Regions from separate parts of the Virgibacillus sp. 6R genome, predicted to be linked through region 1. Evidence: predicted binding sites of a transcription regulator. Region 1 holds the regulator's gene; the other holds the start of a gene.
What was found. The regulator CtsR, encoded in region 1, represses protease genes until heat stress. The targets are predictions, from matches to a motif close to ATGGTCAATAAAGGTCAAACA.
Positions count from the first base shown of each region.

Region 1 (4,443 bases):
CAATTCAGGCTCTATACTAAATGTATTGATACCCCTATATTAGAGTTAAGATAAAAAATACATTCTCACTCTATCTGGTCTATTGGTTGTTGAGAAACAATTAACTGTCCTCTACTTAGATTTATGGGTAAGTGAAAAAGATGTTAATAGCGAGAAATTAATGAAAAATATAATGAAATCTGACAGTTAAATATAGCATCTTATATTCCCAAGTAAAGTTAAAGTAAAACAGACAAGAGTAAATACCATTAACATTGTAAAACCCTTCTTAAACTTAAGCCTAGCTCACCTGCCGCTACCCAATTTAAGAAGGACACCTTAAATAGTTGATATACTAGAGATTAAAAATAAATATGTAGAGGTATGACAAATTAAGTAGGATCTTTAGGAGAGGACCCTTTCTTATATCATCGCTAGAATTCCTTTCCTGCTATAAAGAAATAAACAAGATCCTTTTCACATATACATTCAAGTACGTACACTGCATTTATATGTTAAAATCTTTAACAATAGGGGGAGTTTGCATTGAAGGAATTATTTAATGAACTTTTAGGCGACCATTTTTATATTATATTAATACGAGTGCTTGTTGCATTATTCCTCTCTGGATTAATTGGATTTGAAAGAGAGTTAAAAAATCATTCAGCCGGCTTTCGGACCCATATTTTAGTTGGAGTAGGCTCTTGTTTAATGATGTTGCTTTCTTTATTTGGATTTGAATTTTTTTTAGAAGAGTATGATAACATTCGCTTTGATCCTGCAAGAATACCATCTTATGTGATCAGTGGTATAGGATTTTTAGGTGCTGGTACAATAATTGTTTATGGTGGTACGATTAGAGGATTGACAACAGCAGCTTCTATATGGACAGTTGCGGGGCTAGGATTAGTTGTAGGTGCAGGAATGTATGCAGCAGCAGTATTAACAACGGCAATTATATTACTTAGTCTTATTTTTCTTAATAACTTTGAACGTCTATTCAGACGTGGAAAATCATCACATGTTATTCAAATTGTCACAGTACCAGACTTACCTGTACATGAAGTAGTTGCTGTGTTTGACAAATATCATATGGCGATCAAGAAAGTAGAAATTTCCAAATCAGAAAATAACCATCGAAACATCTATATAGTTATTGAAAGAAATACAGATTTAGATCGAATCGCCTTGTTTGCTGAAATTTCGCAAATAAATCATGTTAGAAGTGTAACCGAATTAACGTAAGCACGAAACATCAACATAGTCAAGTCTCAAAATTATTTTAGAATTGGGTTACATTGCTTTTTAAATACGTTCAGATTAGATGGGAATTCCAATGATAGTGGAAACCCATTTTTTTCATTATATAGGAACCTATAAAATTAGGAGCTTATGGATAATGAAATAACCGACTAGTCACGTCCTGCGCATGAGCCCAGCAACTATGCGTCTTTAGAAATGCGCCCTACAATAAGTCATCATCGGTTCGTGGCAAAGAGGAAGGCCGACTAAAAACGGGCTTGCCGCCCAGACGTCGGCATACCCCTGTTTTAGTGGCATGATTCCTTTATCTTTAGTTGATTCGTTGCATTCGCTACGTTGTTAAACGGGAGCTTGCGCCTTTGTTCTTAGAATAAGCTTTAAAATTCTGTAGCAAGTGAGCTGCTTAAATAAAATTGATTTGCTTGCTATTATTGCTGAATATGCTATTTGTTTTTAAACCATTCTCTTTTTGTGTTTTTTAATAGTTATTTTTGTCTACAATAAACATAGATCTTGTATTTGCATCTTCTGTAATTTCCCGTATAATAAAAGTATAGTCAAAGATAGTCAAAGTCAAAAGTTTGTTTCTATATAAAAGGGGGTGGGCATATGAGTAATATATCAGATGTAATTGAAAATTATTTAAAGCAAATTCTTCAGGCAAAAGGTAAAAATGTGATTGAAATTAAACGAAGTGAGATAGCTGACCAATTTCAATGTGTCCCCTCACAAATTAACTATGTAATTAATACTCGATTTACCGTGGAAAAGGGTTATATTGTCGAGAGTAAGCGTGGTGGTGGAGGTTATATCCGGATTATGCGAGTCATCCACCAGGATGAGTCAAAGCTGATTGATGAAATTATTGAAATGATTAATCCATCCGTATCACAACAAAAAGCGGTCGGTATATTGGAAAGATTGCTTGAGGAAGAATTGGTCACTGAACGAGAGGCAAAAATTATGTTAAGTGCAATAGAAAGAACGACGTTGCCATTTCAGTTACCATTACGAGATGAAATTCGTGCACGTGTATTAACGTCCATGCTTACAACACTCAAGTATTTAAATAAATAGGGAGGAGTGTGAACATGCAATGTCAAGAATGTCATAAACGTCCTGCGACGCTTCATTTCACACAGATTATTCAAGGACAAAAAATGGAGGTTCATGTTTGCAATGTCTGTGCAAAGGAAAAAGGGTATATGACCTATCCAGAAGACGGTTATTCGCTGCATCATTTACTTTCCGGGTTATTTAATTTTGACACCTCTGGTTTAACCAGTACACATGCTGAAAACTACCAGCAATCAAAGGATTTACAATGCCCAAAATGTGAAATGACTTTTTCCCAATTTAAGCAAATAGGAAAATTTGGCTGTGCTGTTTGTTATGAAACTTTTAATGAACGCTTAGACCCCATATTCCGCAGAGTGCATGCTGGTAATATAAAGCATAATGGGAAAATACCGAAACGCCAAGGTGGAGATTTGCATAAGAAAAAACAATTGGAGGATTTAAAGCTGCATTTGAAAAAGTTAATTGAAAATGAAGAATTTGAAGAAGCAGCTAAAGTAAGGGATCAAATAAGAGCTTTGAATCAGGATGACGATCATTCAGAGGCAGGTGATCAATCATGACATTGCAGCAGTTTATGAACGAAGCGATTAGTCCTTGGATGCGAAAGGACGGACCGGATAGTGACATCGTATTAAGTAGCCGAATTCGCCTTGCGCGCAACTTTGCTAATGTGCCATATCCAATAGCTGCTGATCCAAAGGAATTGGAGGAAATACGCAGTTTCTTTAAAGAGAAATATGAAGGGCAGGATTTTGGTTCGTATAAAGATTTAGCATTTGTGTCCATTCGAGATTTGTCTGCCATAGAGCGGCGTGTGTTGGTAGAAAAACATTTGATTAGTCCTTTATTAGCAAAGCATTCAGAGGCTGCAGCTGTGCTTATTTCAGAAAATGAGCAAGTATCTCTCATGATAAATGAAGAAGACCATATCCGATTGCAACTTTATTTACCTGGTTTTCAATTGTCAGAAGCTTTGCAGCAAGCATTTGAATTTGATGATTGGCTGGAGGAGAAAATAAACTATGCTTTCGATGAAACAAGAGGTTACTTGACTAGCTGCCCGACTAATGTAGGAACTGGGATGCGAGCTTCTGTTATGATGCACCTTCCAGCATTAGTTCTAACGAAGCAAATCAACCGAATGATTCCGGCTATTAACCAGTTAGGGTTAGTTGTACGTGGCATTTATGGTGAAGGTAGTGAAGCTCAAGGAAATATTTTTCAAATTTCGAATCAAATTACCCTTGGAAAATCCGAACAAGATATTGTGGCCGATTTACAAAGTGTCGTAAAACAATTAATTGAACAGGAACGATACGCTCGTCAGCAATTAATAAAGCAGTCTGGAGATAAGTTGGAAGATCGCATTTACCGCTCCTACGGCGTTTTGGCGTATGCGCGAATTATTGAATCTAAAGAGGCTGCAACATGTTTATCGAATGTACGGTTAGGAATTGACTTGGGACTATTAAAAAATGTTTCACGAAATATTCTAAATGAATTAATGATCTTAACACAACCAGGATTTTTACAGCATTATGCTAAAAAAACATTAGCTGCAAGCGAACGCGACCAATTGCGAGCTTCTCTTATTCGCCAACGGTTGCAATTAGAGCAATAGATAGGAGGATACTAATATATGATGTCTGGACGTTTTACTGAAAGGGCGCAAAAAGTGCTCGCGCTTTCCCAAGAAGAAGCTGTGCGATTGGGGCATAATAATATTGGAACAGAACATATTTTGTTAGGGCTTGTCCGCGAAGGAGAAGGCATTGCTGCAAAAGCATTACAATCACTTGGGCTAGAAATTTCCAAAATTCAAGAAGAAGTGGAAAAGCTGATTGGCGTTGGAAAGCAGCCAATGCAAACAATCCACTATACACCGCGTGCTAAAAAAGTGGTGGAACTTTGTCAAGATGAAGCACGTAAGCTGGGACATTCTTATGTAGGGACAGAGCATATTTTACTCGGGCTTATCCGCGAAGGAGAAGGTGTTGCTGCCAGGGTTTTAAATAACTTAGGTGTTAGTTTGAATAAAGCTAGGCAGCAGGTTTTACAGCTACTAGGAAGTAACGAATCACAGGCAAATCGCCAAGGACGTGGGCAACAATCCAGTGCTAA
Region 1 covers NZ_CP017762.1:2,526,420-2,530,862, forward strand. The annotation lists gene BKP57_RS11400 (MgtC/SapB family protein) at 526-1,224, shown strand; gene BKP57_RS11405 (CtsR family transcriptional regulator) at 1,852-2,319, shown strand; gene BKP57_RS11410 (protein-arginine kinase activator protein McsA) at 2,334-2,882, shown strand; gene BKP57_RS11415 (protein-arginine kinase McsB) at 2,879-3,943, shown strand; gene clpC (ATP-dependent protease ATP-binding subunit ClpC) at 3,962-4,443, shown strand, end outside.

Region 2 (4,443 bases), 1.4 Mb from region 1:
GGTAAAAGAGCAAATCCATCCAGGGGCGATTATCTTGTTACACACCGTTTCATCGGATAATGCCAAGGCACTCGAAAAAATGATTCAGGAGCTAAAGAGACAAGGTTATACGTTTAAAAGCTTAGATGACCTAGTGTTAAAAAGCAAGCTACCTAAAGCCATATATGGTCTTTAGTTTAGAACGCTACTTATATAGATGAAGACAGAGAAAGTAACAACTAAGACCCTCGGAAATAAACGCTGAGGGTCTTTTGGGTTCTATAGGTATTTATCCCGTATATAAGTTGCTGTAAGGGGAGTAGGATAATCTGTACTGCGACAAGTCTAAGTGAGAGATAACAGCGCCTAAATGCCCTATATCGTTAAGGTCTTTAGTTCATACCATTACGGTATAAACGAGCCGTGAGGGATGAATGAAAACTGAAACCCTTTTATTTACTCGTTTACAAGTTGTTATTTAAAATTTTCTTAATTTTTGATATGATTAAAAATAAACGAACAAGGAGTTGGGTTTTGTGAAAAGAGAAGCATTAATTGCTCCAAAAAATTACAATATCGCTATGGAAATGGAGCGCCACGCCAATAACAAGAATCAGGTAGCCCTAATTATGGAAAACCACCTTGGGGAAACGTATCAGCTTACATACAACGAATTACTGAAGCGAGCCAATCAAATTGGCAACGCTTTCCTGAGAGCGGGATTAAAAAAAGGTGATAAGATGTTAATTATGGTGCCACGTTCTTTTAAAGCATATGAAGTTTACTTAGCTGCGTTAAAGACAGGGATCATTATTATCCCAAGTTCTGAAATGCTAAAAACAAAAGATTTGCAATATCGTATATCCCATGGGGAAGTAAATGGCGTTGTTAGCTATTATTCATTTGCAAATCAGTTCAACGGCATTGACCAATATAATCATTTATATAAATTTTCTATTGGTAATTCTATGGACGGCTGGATCTTTTTAGATGAAGTAATGGAAGAAGAAAGTGACCAATTAGATATCGTCGCAACTAATAGAGATGATATTGCGTTTTTGCCATACACTTCTGGTACAACAGGAAATCCAAAAGGGGTCGTGCATAGTCACGGCTGGGGATATGCTCATCTGCAAACGGCAGCATATAATTGGTTAGCTATTCAAGAAGGAGACAGAGTGTGGGCAACAGCTGGTCCAGGTTGGCAGAAGTGGGTATGGAGTCCGTTTTTATCCGTTCTTGGTACAGGCGCGACGGGATTTTTTTACAGCGGCAAATTCAGTGCTAAAAAGCATTTACAATTATTAGCTGACTATCAAATTAATGTGCTATGTAGCACACCAACAGAGTATCGGATGATGGCTAAAGTAGATAATCTTCAAGAGTACCAACTACCAGCACTGCATAGTGCTGTATCAGCAGGAGAACCGCTAAATGTAGAAGTGATCGACATGTTTAAACGTTATTTTGATATTACTGTCCGTGATGGTTATGGGCAGACAGAAAATACATTATTACTCGGATTTATGAAAAATATGGAAGTAAGACCTGGTTCAATGGGGAAACCAACTCCAGGGAATGAAGTAGAAATTATTGATGAAAATGGAGAACCACTAGCTGCAAATGAAGTAGGGGACATTGCTGTGAAATTAGATAGTCCTGCTCTCTTTTCAGAGTACTTTAAAGATATGGAGCGAACCAAGATGGCTAAACGAGGGGAGTATTATATAACCGGAGATCAGGCTTATAAGGATGAAGATGGCTACTTTTGGTTTGAGGGCAGAAGAGACGATATTATTATTAGCGCCGGTTATACAATTGGTCCTTTTGAAGTAGAGGATGCACTTGTTAGACATGCAGCAGTCCAAGATTGTGCTGTGGTGGCAAGTCCTGATGAAATACGAGGAAATATTGTAAAAGCATTCATTGTACTTCGGGAAGGATTTCAGCCAGATGATCAGTTAGTCAAGGAACTGCAAGACCATGTAAAATCGTTAACCGGACCTTATAAATATCCACGAAAAATTGAGTTTATTGATGAATTACCAAAAACAACTTCCGGAAAGACAAGAAGAGTGGAATTGCGAAACAAGGAAAAAATTCAAAGCAGTTAATCGCTAGCAGTAGGATCCATCTTTTGGGTCCTACTGCTTTTTATGATTTCACAGTTATATGAAAGATGGCTTGTTTCTGTAGCTTAATACGATGAAAAAGTTTCTCTCTGGACTAGCAAGAAAGATATTTGGAGGTTTTTCTTTCTATTTTCAAAACCTAAGTAAATAAGAAAAAATTTTAGTCATAATACTAGAGATAATAAGCTGTTTGCTGATATTTTTTTAAAAAAATTGTGCATACCTCTTGAAAGTCAAAGAAGGTCAGAGTATAATAACAATTGAAAGGTCAAATATAGTCAAAGTCAAACATTGATGAATATAAATTAAATAATTTGAAGGAGGAATCAATATGCTTTGTCAAAATTGTAAACAAAACGAAGCCAACATTAATGTTGCGATGCAATTAAATAACCAGCATATGCAAATGCAACTATGTAATGAATGCTTCCGCAAAATGCAAGGTCAAATGATGAGCGGTAATGATTTCTTTTCACAATCACCATTTAGCAATGCATATGGAGCATTTAGCGCATCGGGTAACGGTTCGCCAAAAATGGGAACACGAACCAAACAACATAGCAGAAATCAAGGCAATGGTTTACTTGACCAACTTGGTAAAAACTTAACAGATGAAGCAAGAGCTGGAGAAATTGATCCAGTTATCGGTCGAGATAATGAAGTGAAACGTGTTATAGAAACGTTGAATAGAAGAAATAAAAATAATCCTGTACTCATTGGGGAACCGGGTGTAGGTAAAACAGCTATTGCAGAAGGACTGGCATTAAAAATCATTGAAGGTGACGTACCAACAAAGCTCTTGAATAAAGAAATATACATGCTTGATGTAGCTTCATTGGTCGCAAACACTGGTGTACGCGGACAATTTGAAGAGCGGATGAAACAATTAATTCAAGAATTACAACAACGTCAAGATGTTATTCTATTTGTAGATGAAATTCATTTGTTAGTTGGTGCTGGCACAGCCGAAAGCTCGCAAATGGATGCTGGAAACATACTCAAACCAGCGCTTGCTAGAGGAGAAATTCAACTTGTTGGTGCAACTACATTAAAAGAATATCGTCAAATTGAAAAAGATGCTGCGCTTGAACGTCGGCTACAACCAATTATTGTTGAAGAACCAACACCTGAAGAAGCCGTTCAGATTCTAAAAGGAATAAAAGACCGTTATGAAAAATTTCACGAGGTACGTTATTCTGATGAAGCTATTGAAGCATGTGTGAACTTGTCCAAACGCTACATCCAAGATCGTTATCTACCAGATAAAGCGATTGATTTAATGGATGAGGTAGGTTCCCGATTAAACCTAGCTAATTCATCTAAGGATTCTGAATCTATTCGTCAACGCTTAGAAGAAATTACGAAAGAAAAAGAAGCAGCAGCAGAGCGTGAAGATTATGAACGTGCAGCCCACTTACGTTATCAAGAAATACAATTGCAAAAACAATTGGAAAAAGCGAAAGGTGAAGAGCAAGTAATCGATGTAGATATTTCCGATATTCAATTAATTGTAGAAGAAAAAACAGGAATCCCTGTAACAAAACTACAAGCCGATGAACAAGAGAAAATGAAAAATCTTGCTAAAAACCTAGCAGCTAAAGTAATTGGGCAAAAAGAAGCTGTGGATAAGGTAGCAAAAGCAATTCGTCGTAGTAGAGCAGGCTTAAAGTCGAAAGAACGTCCAATTGGATCATTTCTATTTGTTGGTCCAACAGGAGTTGGAAAAACAGAATTGACAAAAGTGCTTGCTGAAGAATTATTCGGCTCAAGAGATTCGCTCATTCGGCTTGATATGAGTGAATATATGGAAAAACATGCCGTTTCTAAAATCATCGGTTCGCCTCCTGGCTATGTAGGACATGAGGAAGCTGGTCAATTAACAGAAAAAGTACGTAGAAATCCTTACTCCATCATCTTGCTTGATGAAATCGAAAAGGCGCACCCAGATGTTCAAAACATGTTTCTACAAATTATGGAGGATGGTCATTTAACAGATTCACAAGGAAGAACTGTCAGCTTCAAAGACACAGTAATCATTATGACAAGTAACGCTGGAACAGGGGATAAAGCAATAAATGTAGGATTTAACAAAGATGGACATGAATCTGTTTCCACATTAGAGAACTTAAGTGATTACTTCAAACCAGAATTCTTAAACCGCTTTGATGCGATTATTGAATTTAATGAGTTGACGAAAGAAAACTTGATGGAAATTGTTGATCTAATGCTTCATGAGCTACAAGACACAATTGAAGAACATGAAATTTCCATCACGATAACAGATGAAGCAAAACAAAAATTGGTAGAGCTAGGTTATGATCCACGTTTTGGT
Region 2 covers NZ_CP017762.1:1,168,248-1,172,690, reverse strand. The annotation lists gene pdaA (delta-lactam-biosynthetic de-N-acetylase) at 1-175, shown strand, start outside; gene mbcS (acyl-CoA synthetase MbcS) at 516-2,093, shown strand; gene BKP57_RS05330 (ATP-dependent Clp protease ATP-binding subunit) at 2,443-4,443, shown strand, end outside.
Region 2: BKP57_RS05330 (ATP-dependent Clp protease ATP-binding subunit) is a predicted target of CtsR. The motif match lies at 2,341-2,361, and genes of this name have one in related genera.